DNA from 3 places in the Shewanella sp. 10N.286.48.B5 genome. Region 1 is predicted to be linked to each of the others. Evidence: predicted binding sites of a transcription regulator. Region 1 holds the regulator's gene; each other region holds the start of a gene.
The links. The regulator MetJ, encoded in region 1, represses methionine synthesis genes. The targets are predictions, from matches to a motif close to TAGACGTCTAGACGTCTA.

Region 1 (5,131 bases):
TGGGCGAACTGGCAGATTCAAGCTTGGTGGCCAGAAAGCTGATGGACATCGAAAACCGCACTTTAGTCGCCCCTGAATACTTAGCGAAATATGGTCAACCGCAGCATCCAAGCGAGCTTAATAATCACCTGTGTATTACTGGCTCGATCAGCCATTGGCGCTTTGGCCATAGGCAAGATGCTCAAGCTGTAGACGTTGCCATTAAGGGCGGTTTTAAGTGTAAAAATGGCCGCGCTATGAAAGCCAGCGCCTTAGCAGGAAATGGCATTGTGCGATTACCTTATTTATATTGCGCTAATGAAATTGCAGCGGGTCAATTAGTGAATGTGTTTAATGATTGGCATATTCCCGACACGCCTTTTTATATGCTTTACCATAAAGATAAATTCCAACCAGAAAGGCTGAAAAAATTTATTCAATTCACCATGGAAAATTTTAAGCGCTATCTACCTGATTCATAGAATAACATTTAAAAAACGGCTGATTAAATTCATCTATGCCGTAAAAGTCTAACGGGATTGAAGCCTATTTTTAATTTTTCGACTATCTTTATTAGATAATTAAAAATGAAAATGGTGAATGATGAGATCCTTAGCGCTGCTATTGTTTTTACTGCTGTTTGCGATAAATACGCAAGCGGGTCAGCTTTATTTTGAAGCTCGCAGTGATAGCATGGGCGGTACAGGTGTAGCCTCATCTAGCCGTATCGGCGCAAGTTTTATTAATCCCGCTTTACTGGCTATTTACGCCCCAAAAACCAATGAGTTCTCCTTACTGTTACCGGTTGTGGCTGCTGAAGTGGATGATAGCGACAATATGCTTGATAAGTTTGACTCACTACAAGACAGTTTTGATGACTTAGAAACGGCCATAAACGGCAATGATACTGATGATATTGCTGGTTTTCGTGATGATTTAGTTATTAATTTAAATGCCCTCAACGGCACTAACGCCTCGGTATCAGCCGCAATTGGCGCAGCATTAGTATTGCCAACTCAAACCGTGCCAATGGCGCTATTTTACAAAAGTCATCTTGACGCTATGGGCGTTGCTGATATTGCTCAAGGTGATATTGATATGCTGACTAATCTCGATCCCGCCAACCCTCCTGCAGATCTCACTGACTTAGACTCTCAAGGCATTGTATTAGCCGCCGGAGTCACAGATTTTGGGGTGGCGTTAAGCTTTCCACTATCTATAGTTAACATGCCTGTAAAAGTTGGGATTTCACCTAAGTTTCAACGCATTGATACCTATCATTACAGTGCCAGTGCCAATAACTTTGATGTCGATGATTTTGATGATGATAAATATCGAAATGATGACAGCTTATTTAACCTTGATCTTGGGGTGGCTATTGAGCCAACAGAAAGCTTAACCTTAGGGCTGTCTGCTCGTAATTTATTCAGTAAAAAAATAACCACAGTTGAAGCTCAAGGACGGACATTTGAATACCAAATTGAGCCGTTAGTCACAGTGGGAGCTGCTTATGATTGGTCCAGAGTCACCTTAACCACGGATATTGATCTGGTGGAGCAAAGCCGTTTTAGCGAGTTTGATGCGGTGCAGTATTGGCGAGTGGGCGGTGAAGTTAAAGCCACTGACTGGCTGTTTTTACGCATGGGCTACCGCCATGACTTAAAAGATAATAGCGTAGATATTTACTCTTTCGGCACCGGCTTTGCCATCGGCCAAGCCTTTAAGCTGGATATGAGCGGCAGCTATGGTGATGATGCCATTGGCGCTGTGCTGCAAACTTCTTATCACTTTTAAGCGTTATCATTTTTAGCTGTCATCATTGTTGCATTTATATCTGCCACAAAAAGATGATCGACTAGCCTGCTGATAATTCAATTAACGACTTAAGGGTTAGCAATAATGCACTTAAGCTACATAACACCATAGTGGCGATGCGAGTCTTATTTTTATCAACCTTATTGGTTAGCTTTCCTGCGGCAATATTTCCGAGTATGACAGATGGCAATAGCATCAATGACAACCACAGATGCTTTTCTTCCACTAAGCCTGCAAGCATTAAAATAATCAGTGCGATCATTGAGCTGAAAACAAAAAAGATCGATAGCGCGGCTCTAAACTGCGGCGCATCTTTACCGGCTAATAAAATCGCTAATGGTGGCCCACCAATGGCGGCAATATTTCCAAATACCCCCGACAAGACACCTGCAATAAATAGCGAAAGCCGATTTACTGGCGCTGTGATCTTAAAAATACTCAGCAACACCGCTGCGCCGACAATAAAGGCAATGGCTAACCCCAGTACTGCTTGGGGGGCAAACAGTAATAAACCTGCGCCCATAAAGCCACCAGGTATTCGCCCCAGCAGCGCATATTGCAGCCCATTAAACTCCAGTTGAGTACGTTCACGCAATAAGGTCAATAAGGCGATGGAAAAACCCATCATAATCACAGGGGCTGGGACTAATTGTGGGTCGATGATATAGAGAAGTGGACTGGCAACAACCGCAAGCCCAAAACCGATAAGGCCTTGGGTTAATGCGCCTATAAAAATGATAACCGATGCAAGCATCAAGGTCTGCGGATCGATAAATTCCATTGTCGACTCTTTAGGCGCAATACTGCAACTCACTCTCAGCTTGAGAGCTCGATACGTTAAATGACGAGCAGTGTTTGATTAATTGAGTAGGCTTATGCTTTAGCGCAAGTACTTTAGCGCAAGTACTTCAGCGCTAGTCGCTAGCTTGACTTAATCAAGATCTTCCCACTCAATTCCCATGGCATCCATCAAAGCTTTTGCTTCAGATGGGATGCTATCAGGCCCTTCTTTTGATAAGTCACCGTCATTTGGCAGTGGTTGTCCAGTGTAGGCATGCAAAAATGCTTCACACAGTAGTTCACTATTGGTTGCATGACGTAAGTTATTAACCTGGCGGCGGGTACGTTCATCAGTCAATACTTTTAAAACTTTTAAAGGTATGGATACCGTGATTTTTTTAACTTGTTCATTTTTTTTGCCATGTTCGGCATATGGGCTGATATAGTCGCCATTCCATTCAGTCATTAACTCACCTTTATACGATAGATTCGTGGCAGATTTTAACCGCTAAATAATAACAGTCAAATTATTGCGGTTATTCTATAACGAATGGAAATAGATTTCTTTATGTTTAGACGTCTAAACGGCTGATTTGTATTGACGATGTGACTTAGCTTAGGTACATTTAGCCATCTAGACATCTCTTTAGTGTGTATTCTTTAGGAGTTTACAATGAGCAAACATCGCGCAGCTACGCTAGCAGTACGCCAAGGTATCGAGTCTGATACCCAATACGGCGCTGTAGTCCCGCCGATTTATCTATCAACAAACTATTCTTTTGATGGCCATAAAAACCCTAGAGAGTTTGATTATAGTCGTTCAGGAAACCCGACGCGCTGCGTGTTAGGTGAAGCCATTGCCAAACTTGAACATGGCGCTACTGGGGTGGTTACTTGTACCGGTATGGCTGCGATTACCTTGGTCACTAGTTTATTAGGCCCCGATGATTTACTGATTGTGCCTCACGATTGTTATGGCGGTAGTTACCGTTTGTTCACAAATCTTGCCAACAAAGGCCAATTTAAATTACTGGTGATTGATCAAACAGATGAGCAAGCACTCAGTGATGCGATTGCTCAGAAACCTAAAATGGTGTGGTTAGAAACGCCGTCAAACCCATTATTACGTGTTGTTGATATCAAAGCTATTGCTGAGCAAAGCCATAAAGTCGATGCCTTAGTTGTGGTTGATAACACCTTTTTATCGCCAATTTTGCAACAGCCATTAGAGCTAGGCGCTGATATCGTCATGCATTCCACCACCAAATATATCAATGGTCATAGTGACGTTGTAGGTGGCGCTGTGGTGGCAAAAGACCCTGAACTGGGTGAGTTACTACACTGGTGGTCAAACACCTTAGGGCTAACAGGCTCGGCTTTTGATAGTTACCTAACCTTACGTGGCATTCGTACTTTAGCTGTACGTATTCGCGAGCATCAAAAAAATGCTGAGCAAGTTATTGACGTACTTCAGGCCAGCAATCTTGTCGAAAAAGTGTATTATCCAGGCTTAAAAGACCACCCAGGTCACGATATTGCAGCTAAGCAACAACAAGGCTTCGGCGCTATGTTAAGTTTCGAACTTAAAGGTGGTGAAGCAGAAGTGGTCGCCTTTTTAAATGCACTGTCTATTTTCAGTGTTGCTGAAAGCTTAGGCGGAGTGGAAAGCTTAGTTGCCGTACCTGCAACCATGACCCATAGAGCAATGGCGCCTGCAGCACGGTATGAAGCTGGCATTAAAGATACTTTACTGCGACTATCTGTCGGGATTGAAGATGCTGAAGACTTGGTTGCCGATATTGAAGTAGGCTTAGCTGCTGTCGCTGCGCTTTAAGTTAATCTCCCTTGGCTATATTCATGTAGTCAGGCTGGTATATGTTGTTTAAGGAGTGAAAAATGGCCCGCAGTCATTTACATAAATTTGGTGGTTCAAGTCTTGCTGATGCAGATTGCTATCGCCGCGTTGCCCATATTTTACTGACTCATGGCAACAGTGATGATTTAGTCGTTGTTTCAGCTGCGGGTAAAAGTACTAACTTTTTATATAAATTACTCTCCTTAAGAGAAAACGGTGACTTGTGGCAAGAAGAGCTACAAGTACTGGTGAGCTATCAGCAAAACCTGATTGAGCAACTTCTCTCAAACGAACAAGCGCGCGATTTACGTGAGCGCCTATCAACCGATAAATCGCAATTAGTCAGTTTATTGTCCCTTGAAGAGCGCAATGAATTTCAGCTCAATCATGTATTAAGCTTTGGTGAGCGTTGGTCAGCACGATTAATGGCAGCCTTATTAAGAGAGTCTGGCGTTGCTGCCGCGAATATTGATGCCTGCTCACTGCTGGTGGCTGATGAAGGGCCTGTGCCGAATATTCGTCTTGATGAGTCCCGCGAAAAAGTCCAAAAGCTGCTGGATGCTAATCCAAATACACGCTTAGTGATCACCGGCTTTATCTGCGCCAACAGTAAAGGGGATACATTATTACTTGGCCGCAATGGCTCAGATTACAGCGCCACCTTAATTGCCAGCTTAGCGGACATTGAACGAGTGACTATTT
Region 2 (5,131 bases), on a different contig from region 1:
CATTCTGAACAGCGGTTTGATATCTTGCAAAGGAGTTTCATCTTTAACCGATCAAAATGTGTTGGGTTAACATATTTTTAAAACCTATACAGCGTACATATCTGGCATAGTACTGTTAAAGTTGAATGTGATTTACCCTATTAAGAATATTTGCGAGAGCCTAATGTTATTGTCGCCACAACAGTTAAGTAAGCAACAAATATATAAGTTATTGATTGGTGGAGTAACGCCTAGACCCATCGCATGGGTTTCCACTATTTCTGTTGATGGGGTGGCCAATTTAGCACCTTTTTCGTTTTTTACTGTGGCCAGCGCTAACCCGCCAGTGCTGTGTTTCAACCCTATGGGCATGGATGATGGTCAGGAAAAGGATACGTTAACTAATATTCGCCAACAGGGTGAATTTGTCATCAATACAGTGAGCTATCCTGATTTAGCGGTGATGAATGAAACTTGCCATCATATTCCTGCGGATATAGATGAATTTGAGTATGCCAACATTGAAAAAGCCCCAGCATCTATAGTTAAGCCGAGTCTCGTTAAGCAAGCGCTAATTAGCTTTGAGTGCCAGCTTAATCAGATTATTGATTTGGGCAATGAACCGTTATCAGGCCATTTAATATTAGGTAATGTCGTCGCTATTCATGTTAAAGATGACATCATTGAGGATTTTAGAATCGATAGTGACAAATTAGATGCCATAGGAAGAATGGCCGGCAGTGATTACTGCTTAACCAGAGAGAAGGTTAAGCTTACTCGTAAGTAGTGACCGTTTATGTGCTCTGCAGAACTGTAGCGAAATAAAACTATAGCGAAATAAAACTATAGCGAAATAGTCCAAGTTGAATCAATCAGCAAATTATAGATATAAAAAAACCGTCAATTGACGGTTTTTTTAGTTTTACATACTGTAATGAGGGCTAATTATAGACCGGCATCAGCACGTAAGATTTCAGCTTTATCAGTCGCTTCCCATGGGAATTCGTTACGGCCGAAGTGACCATAAGCAGCAGTTTGTTGGTAAATTGGACGAGCCAAATCCAACATCGCTGTTAGGCCGTAAGGGCGCAGTTCGAAGTGTTGACGAACTAACTTAATTAATACGTCTTCTGATACTTTACCGGTACCAAATGTTTCGATGCTAATTGAGGTAGGCTCTGCTACACCGATTGCATAAGAAACTTGGATTTCACAACGATCTGCAAGACCTGCAGCGACGATGTTCTTCGCTACATAACGTGCTGCGTATGCAGCACTACGGTCAACTTTTGATGGGTCTTTACCTGAGAAAGCACCACCACCATGACGCGCCATGCCGCCATAGGTATCAACGATGATTTTACGACCGGTTAAACCACAGTCACCTACAGGGCCACCAATAACAAAACGGCCAGTTGGGTTGATGAAGTACTTAGTATCTTTGTTTAACCACTGTGATGGTAAAACTGGCTTAATGATGGTTTCCATTACGCCTTCGATTAAGTCTTCCTGACTAACATCTTCACGATGTTGAGTTGATAGAACGATTGCATCGATACCAACAATTTTACCTTCATCATAAGCAAAGGTAACTTGGCTTTTTGCATCTGGGCGAAGCCAAGGTAAGGTGCCATCTTTACGTACTTCAGATTGACGTTTCACAAGTTTGTGAGCGTAAGTAATAGGAGCAGGCATTAATACGTCAGTTTCGTTGCTGGCATAACCAAACATTAAACCTTGGTCACCAGCGCCTTGTTCTGCAGGATCACTGCGGTCAACACCTTGGTTGATATCAGGAGACTGCTTACCAATGGCATTTAAAATGGCGCAAGAATCAGCATCAAAACCCATATCAGAATGAGTGTAACCAATTTCACGCACTGTTTTACGCGTGATTTCTTCGATATCAACCCATGCAGAAGTTGTGACTTCACCACCGACTAATACCATGCCTGTTTTTACGTAAGTTTCACAAGCAACACGCGCTTTAGGGTCTTGCTCTAAAATTGCGTCTAATACTGCATCAGAAATCTGATCAGCGATTTTATCTGGATGACCTTCTGAGACCGACTCAGAGGTGAACAAGTGGTTTGCCATAATGGGAAATCTCGTCTTTTTGAATTTGAACGTGTAGAGGTATCTACATCTAGACGTCTATTTTAGTCGAATTTAAAAATGATAACACCCCCCAATACGATAATAAGTCAAAAATTGTGCAATGCCGCAAATAATTAAATTCAACCTAAAAGCTTGTTTAGGAATTAGTTGTGCTTATCTTTATGATTGTATTAGTTTAATGTGTTTTTTGTGGTGATATTTTTTAAGGCTGTATGCTAAATTAAACAATTTATTTAGCCAGTGGATCTGGGCTTATCAATAGAGGCCCCCTTATTGACTTACTAGAAATATGGTCATTAAGCCTTATGTAAACCAGCAAGATTCCACTTTATTGCACCTATACAGAGTTTGATAAGCCTTAAGAGAGGCTAAGCTCTGAAAAAATACTGTGGTTAACCTCGTGTCTTTATTGAATAAAATCAGACAAGTAAGTTGTATTTTAAATAATGCTGCTGTGCCTTTAGCATTTATCACTAAAAAAAGCGCTAATATCAACACAAATCGCTTGTTAAATGAATGTAAACGTAATTGTTAGCTGGTACGCTATTTTGTATACTACCAAGCTATAACTCATAATATTTATTTATATAAAGTGACTGTTTATATTTCGATACAAGTTGTAACACTGGTTAATTCCTATATTAACAGTGGCTTAATTAATTTTGTATCAAACAACTTGTGCGTAGAATGGTTTTTATTTGATTTATATTTATGATGACTAGTGAAAATAATAATAATAACAAATTACTAGGTGAGACTTGATGGCATTACTTCAGTATCAAATAGGGCCGTGTACGTTAGATTGCAGCATAATGACCTTAAGCTGTGGTGATAAGACAATTAAGTTGTCGGCTAAAGTGTTTGAGTTGCTGAAACTGTTTATTGATAGTCCAGATCATATTGTTTCTCGCCAAACAGCAATTGATACCATCTGGGATGGTAACCAAGCTGTTGGTGAAAAAGGTTTCACTAATTCAGTATGGCTAATACGAAAATCCTTTAAAGATTTACATATTGAAGCTGATTTACTGCTGACATTACCAAAACTTGGTTACCAATTAGTGTTACCGATTTCATTAATTTCTTCAGCTAATGAGGAGACGAGTCTTTCAGATATCACTCACAAAAAGGCAGGCCGTAAACATACCGTGTTGGCAGTTTTTGTGCTCGCATTTGTGATACTACTCAGTTATTCCGCTTATCAATTTATCAAATCTTTTACAGAGCCTGAAGCCGCAGCCGCTTTGGCGTCACCAATAAAAAGTAAAGTGACCAATTTTGAAGGGGTTGAAGAGCATATTGCCGTGTCCAATGATGGCAAATACCTTGCGATGCAATGGCGTAATGGTCAGCAACCGGGCAAAATTTATATTAAAGAGCTTAATAACAATGACTCGCCACTGAAATTAATTTCGTTTGTCGATAGTGAAGAAGCTTCTCCCGCTTGGTCGCCGTCCGATCAAAAACTGGCTTACGTGCGAGTTTTAGCTAGTGGTGTTTGCCAAGTAAGAGTAAGGCATTTACAGCAAAATACCGATGATCTTGTGACTGAGGGCTGTTTTTATTTGCCATTTAAACGAGTACTGAGCTGGTCAAAAAATGATGAAGATACACTTATTTTTGCGAAGCAATTAACTGATAGAGTGGCTTTGTTTTCATATTCGATGTCGACAAAGCAAAGTACACAATTAACCAAGCCCGGTAAAAACGAGGTAGACTTTTCGCCTCATCAATTGATCAATAATGATGAAATTGCGTTTATCAGAGAAAAAAGTTCATCACTTCAAATGAGCCTGCTATTAAAACGTGGTGAAAGTGATGTTGTTGATTTAATAGCGAATAGTGTCAGTATTATTGACTATGACTTTAGTTATCAAAATGACAGCTTTTATGTGAATCATATTGAAGGATCAAATTTAGTGATCTCTAAAATTGATCTGTTAGGTAATGTTCAGCATACCATTCCATTTACTGGCTTAATCAGTAGCGTCACTTATTCCGATGTGACCGAGACGCTATTTATTAGCGAGCACATTTCAAAAGAGTATATTGCACAACTGAGCTATCAAAACCAAAAAGTACTGCGAAAAATCTCCTCATCTTCACGAGACATGTATGCCCGTTATTCAAAAAAGACTGGTGATATTTTATTTTTGTCAAATCGTTCAAAATTGTGGTCCACCTGGAAAAATAACCAAGTCACTAGTAAAAACCTGACTAAAAGCATGGGGAATGCAGGGGTCGTGGGGGTATCGCCCACCAGTGAGATGTTTGCCGTCACCATCAACCGAAATGATAAACAAACCTTATATTTAGGTAATATTCAGTCGGAACTATTTGAAAGAGTTGATATTGGCGATCTTGCAGCCGAAAACATCAGTTGGTCTAAAGATGGCAAGGCTATCTATTTTAAAGGCACTGAAAATGAGAGTAGTGGCATTTATCGTTATTCACTTGATGATAAATTACAGCCAATTAAGTTTGGCCAAGGGAATTATGCTGTTGAAGGTGAGTCCCCAGATATACTGTATATGTCGAAGTTTAATTTAAATGGTATTTGGCGTTTTGATGCCAATACTAATGAAGTTAGCCAGATTACCGATCGTTTAGCTAAATATGATTTTGGCTCATTTTACTATGAAGATGGCTTTGTATATTTCGTCGAACGCACAGTAAAACAAGACCTGATCCAACGAATCAACGCTGCTGGCGAGATACAAACTGTGATGTCATTTCCAGCGAATACAGTGCGCAAGTTTTTTGGTTTATCAAGCGCTGATGAACAGTCTTTATTGTTAACATTAAAGGTTGCTAACGAGGCCGATGTTGTTGGTTATCGCCTCTAACTAGTGTTGTTAGTGTTATGTTTTGCGTAGTTAACTGTCTGTATTTAAATAAAAAAGATAATTAAAAGATATAAGCTAGACAAGCGCAGATATAAATATGAGTATTAAATGAATCTGAGGTTGTTGTGACAATGTTCCTTGCACGTTATTAATTGGTTAGAGCCTGAAAAAGGCCGAATAACAAAAAA
Region 3 (5,131 bases), 110 kb from region 1:
ACCAGCTTGTAATGGCGAATGGCGGTAGTGGGCAAAGAAGATTTTTAGTGACAACAGCCATTGTTTGACAGTGATGTCTTGAGCCTGATTACTCATGAATATGGCCTTTTTCTAAATGCCACCTGCGTTTCATATAGCCCGCACAGGTTTCACTGTGGGTTACCATCAACACCGTGGTATTTGCAGCCATGGTAAGCTGGCACATTAGCTCCATTACTTGCTGACCTGCAGCTTCATCTAAATTACCGGTTGGCTCGTCTGCTAGTAATAATGCCGGTTTGTGGATTAACGCTCTGGCAATGGCAACGCGTTGCTGCTGACCACCCGATAAGGTTTCAACAGGTCTTGTTAAAATGTCACTAATCCCAAGCTGCGTAATAAGCTCATCGCCCCAATCACTCCACTTTTGATTATTAAGCTGTAATACAAAACGGATATTATCGATAACATTAAGCGGGGTGAGTAAGTTGAATTGTTGGAAGACAATACCAAGTTGGGCGCGCCTAAACTGGCTCCATTGACTATCTTGCCACTGCGCTGCTTGTTGGTTCATGAGTTGTAACTGACCAGAATCAATTTTCTCAAAACCGGCAATGATATTAAGTAGGGTGCTTTTGCCCGTGCCGCTGGGGCCGGTTAGCGCAATGGTATCACCACGATGCAGGGATAAATCGACACAGTTAAGCACCTGATGGAGTCTATCGCCATCGTTAAAGCCTTTGGATACTTGCGATAGTTGGGTGATCACTGCTGTCATTAGCGTCTCTGGTATTACTTGTAATTACATCATCATACGACAAATAAAATTACTTAGATCGACTTTTCATTGAAATAACCCGTTTATATGTTGATTTTGAAATAATAAAAAAGGCTGAAGAATGAGAAGTAACCTCATCCATCAGCCTTTATTTAATGTTACGGTTAGCAGCCTTTGTTGGCTTTAACCCATATAACCGTTTAAGTTAATCTTCTAACGAATAAGGTAGCGGCTTCACCACTAGCTCACTTTGGTTGTCATTTTTTACTCTTAGTTTTGCATCATTTGGCGTATCGTTAGCCAATACTGCGGTTAATAGCACTTGGCCATTAAATTCAACCGCTTCGATAACTTTACCCGTTCGAAGAAAGCCATCTTCTGAGGCAATTTCAATTTGAGTTTCACTGCTGACAGTTTCAGAGGCACTACCGGATAGAATATACAGGGCGCGTTTATTACCACCGCGGTACTTCATTCTGGCAATGGTTTCTTGGCCCATGTAGCAGCCTTTTTCAAAACTAATACCGTTTACCGCCTGTATATTACACATTTGTGGTACAAACTCACTGCTGTGGTTGTCGTCAATATTGGCGTAACCGGCTTGAATTTCTAATGCTTGCCAAGCTTGGTGGCTAGATAGTGGTTGATTTGAAGCTGTGACTAATTGCTGCGCTTTTTCAGCTGATGTAATCACTATGAAGCGCTCAGCATCTTTTAAAATAATAGCGCCTTCAGCGTGAGTAACTTCATGTTCAATCCGTCCAAATTGCTGCTCAATAAACTCTGTAGCCTTCGTACCAGCAAAGCCTAAAATAACTTGCTTAGCAGTGACATCAGTTAATTCCGCTTTACTGAACACCGCATATTTCTGCCATGAGGCCAAACTTAGCGGTAATACTGATGCTGGCATTAAAATAAAAAGGCTTTCAGCAATTGTGTAGGTTCTAAAGCTAGCAATCATCTTACCCTTAGGATCGCAATGGGCGCCCCAGCGCCACTGAGTTTCTGTCAGCGATACGATATCGGTAGTGACTTGGCCGTGAATAAAGGTTTTACCTTGCTCACCGGTCACTTCAATTAAACCTAAGTGGCTTAAGTTTGAAACCAGTAAGTCGGGCGTTGAAGTTAAGTAATCCCAGTTTGGCTGTGTGGTTGCGAGTGTCATAAAATGATCCCTAAGGTGAGCAACAAAGATAAGCTTTGAGTGTAACGGAATTCAGTGAGGCTCAAAAGAAAAAGCTATCTTCAATTAATTGAAGATAGCTTTAATTCACAATTTAACTGCGAGATAAGCCTAAGGTTAAATCGTTCACCGACTTAGCTTGAATTAAAACAATACGCGGGTACGAATAGTACCTTCAATTGCTTTTAACTCGCCCAGCGCTTGTTCGGCTTGGTTTGAATTGACTTCCATGACCACGTAACCAATATCTGCAGTCGTTTGTAGATATTGCGCAGCAATGTTAATGCCTTTTTCTGAAAACGCTTGGTTAATTTTAATCAACACACCTGGACGGTTGTGGTGAACATGCAATAAGCGCGAGGTGCCTTTATGTTGTGGCAATGACACTTCAGGGAAGTTAACCGCAGACACAGTTGAGCCATTATCAGAATATTTAGCCAGCTTACCCGCGACTTCAATACCGATATTTTCTTGAGCTTCAGCAGTACTACCACCAATATGCGGGGTAATAATGACGTTATCTTGTCCACGTAGTGGGCTAATAAATTCGTCATCATTTGACTTAGGCTCAACTGGGAATACATCAATTGCAGCGCCTGCAATATGGCCTGACTTTAGGGCATCAGAAAGCGCATCAATATCAACCACAGTGCCCCGTGATGCATTGATAAAAAAGCTTTTTGAACGCATTTGTTCAAACTCTGTCGCACCAATCATATTTTTAGTTTGCGCAGTTTCTGGTACATGCAAGCTGATAACGTCTGCTTCATTCAATAGTGTTTCCATTGAATGGATTTGGCTGGCATTACCCAGTGGCAACTTGTCTTCAATATCGAAAAATACCACCCGCATACCGAGGGTTTCAGCCAAAATACCCAGCTGAGTACCTATATGGCCGTAACCAATGACCCCTAAGGTTTTACCGCGCACTTCATAGCTACCATTGGCACTTTTTAACCAACCGCCACGGTGGGCAAGGGCGTTACGCTGAGGAATACCGCGCATCAGCATGATGATCTCACCTAACACTAGCTCAGCCACACTGCGAGTGTTTGAGAATGGCGCATTAAAAACGGGTACGCCTAACTTCTCAGCAGCGGCAATATCAACTTGGTTAGTACCAATACAGAAACAGCCAATCGCGACTAGTTTTTCAGCATGGTTCAACACTTCAGCGGTTAATTGGGTGCGCGAGCGCAGGCCGACAAAGTGAGCATCTTTAATTGAGCGCAGCAACTGGTCTTCAGGAAGGGAAGCTTTGTGATATTCAATATTGGTATAACCTGCACGCTTAAGTACATCGACTGCAGTTTGGTGGACGCCCTCCAACAGCAGGATTTTAATCTTATCCTTGTCAAGCGAGTGTTTTGCCATGGTGTGGGTACCCTCTTATCAATAGTTATGCTTATGTTATGCTGACATTAATGCGCAACCAAAATAGCATTATTTATTGCCATTGTAGAGGGCTAGATGGCTAAAGACTGTGATCTTGGTTTAGAACAATATCATCTAAAGGGAATGTATAGTGAATAAGAAAGTTATATGGGTGGTTATTTTTGCTGTCGTGCTCGTTTGGTCGGTGAGTTCACCTAAAGATATGTTTACTTGGTGGTTAGAAGCACTGCCAGCATTAATCGCCTTACCCATCTTATTTTTTACCCGTAATAAATTCCCCCTAACACCCTTAGCTTACTTATTGATTTTGTTACATTGCTGCGTGCTCATGGTCGGAGCTAAATATACCTATGCCGAAGTACCACTGTTTGATTGGTTGGCTGATGTGATGGGTAGCGAACGTAATAATTATGACAAAATCGGCCATCTTGCTCAGGGGTTTATTCCGGTCATACTGGCAAGAGAGGTGATGCTAAGAAATCACGTCTTACAACCGGGCTATTGGTGTCAGTTTCTATCAGTTTGTTTTGTATTGGCATTTTCTGCTTTTTACGAACTTATTGAGTGGTGGGTTGCAGCTGCAACAGGTGAGAATGCGGAGGCGTTTTTAGGCACTCAAGGCTATGTGTGGGATACACAGTCAGATATGTTTATGGCACTTATAGGTGGTATTAGTGCATTAGTCTTGCTCACAAAGGTACATAATAAGCAGTTAGCATCACTTTAATCAGCTACATTTATAGATCTTGTGACTGTTAAGTTTATTTTTACTTGTTTTATTTTTGGTAACGGCTTGGTTTGCGAGCACTTAATCTATTAATGAGTACTTAAGTATTGCAGAAATACTTTATAGACTAGTTAAAATGCCTTATGGGCTAGTTAAAATGTACTATTATTGCATTATGTTGTTATTATGTTATCAATGTTTCAGGAAGAAACTCGTATAGCCGAGAGATACAGAATACTTTTCAGGGAGAAAAGTGATGAATTCGAATATTGATGAATTAGTCTTCTTACACCAGGTTGCAGCGCCTTGCAACTTGGCTATTTTAGCTGAGTCGATAGGGTTAAAAACCAGGGTAGTGAAACACCCTAGTGAACTTGAAGTAGAACATAATACTAATTGTTTCTATTTGATCGCCCAAAAGGGGGCCGCGCTGGATAGCAAAGGCATTCCGCTGTTGGTATCACGGCTAGTTAATCATGTCCCTGTCGCTTTATATCAAGTTGAACGAGGCTCGTTAGATCAGGAGTCTGCACTATTGTTAGGTGTAAGAGGCTTACTTTATGCCGACCAACGTATGGATTTAATGTTGACCGGGTTACGTAAAATGGTAGCTGATGAGCTTTGGTATGATCGACCGCTAATTAGCAAAATTTTCCGCCGACTAGTACAAAAACTTGATGCTAATACAGAAATCCCCCCAGATACTATCGCAATGCTGCAAATGCTCACTAATCGTGAAAGAACCATTATTCAGCTAGTTTCAAGCGGTGCAAGGAATAAAGAAATAGCCCACAGGCTTTGCATTAGTGAGCACACGGTAAAGGCACATATCTCTTCCATCTTTAGGAAAACTCAATCTCGCAATCGGGTCGAGTTACTGCGTTGGGCACAAACTTATCAAGCCCATTTTGAATTTGCATAAGCCTCGATTAGCGGCAAATAAACTTAAACGTGTTAGTTGAGCGCTAGCGCTTGAGTTAAGCATAATGGATATCTTCTAAGGGATGGCAGCTGTCATCCCTTTTTTATGGAAATCCTTTAAAGTTAAATAGCTTGGCAGTAGACTGAA

Region 2: a site for MetJ is predicted at 2,119-2,136, ahead of metK (methionine adenosyltransferase). Genes of this name have one in related genera too.
Region 3: a site for MetJ is predicted at 3,400-3,417, ahead of serA (phosphoglycerate dehydrogenase). Genes of this name have one in related genera too.

What each region holds. Positions count from the first base shown of each region.
Region 1 is NZ_MCVG02000001.1:3,238,974-3,244,104, reverse strand. It holds gene BCU57_RS13875 (LysR family transcriptional regulator) at 1-461, shown strand, start outside; gene BCU57_RS13870 (conjugal transfer protein TraF) at 580-1,773, shown strand; gene BCU57_RS13865 (sulfite exporter TauE/SafE family protein) at 1,835-2,575, opposite strand; gene metJ (met regulon transcriptional regulator MetJ) at 2,726-3,040, opposite strand; gene metB (cystathionine gamma-synthase) at 3,248-4,408, shown strand; gene BCU57_RS13850 (bifunctional aspartate kinase/homoserine dehydrogenase II) at 4,471-5,131, shown strand, end outside.
Region 2 is NZ_MCVG02000002.1:45,897-51,027, reverse strand. It holds gene BCU57_RS15155 (flavin reductase family protein) at 164-766, shown strand; gene metK (methionine adenosyltransferase) at 925-2,076, opposite strand; gene BCU57_RS15145 (winged helix-turn-helix domain-containing protein) at 2,859-4,943, shown strand.
Region 3 is NZ_MCVG02000001.1:3,128,799-3,133,929, reverse strand. It holds gene BCU57_RS13430 (ABC transporter permease) at 1-96, opposite strand, end outside; gene BCU57_RS13425 (ABC transporter ATP-binding protein) at 89-757, opposite strand; gene ygfZ (tRNA-modifying protein YgfZ) at 963-1,922, opposite strand; gene serA (phosphoglycerate dehydrogenase) at 2,085-3,314, opposite strand; gene BCU57_RS13410 (DUF2238 domain-containing protein) at 3,466-4,062, shown strand; gene BCU57_RS13405 (helix-turn-helix transcriptional regulator) at 4,319-4,984, shown strand.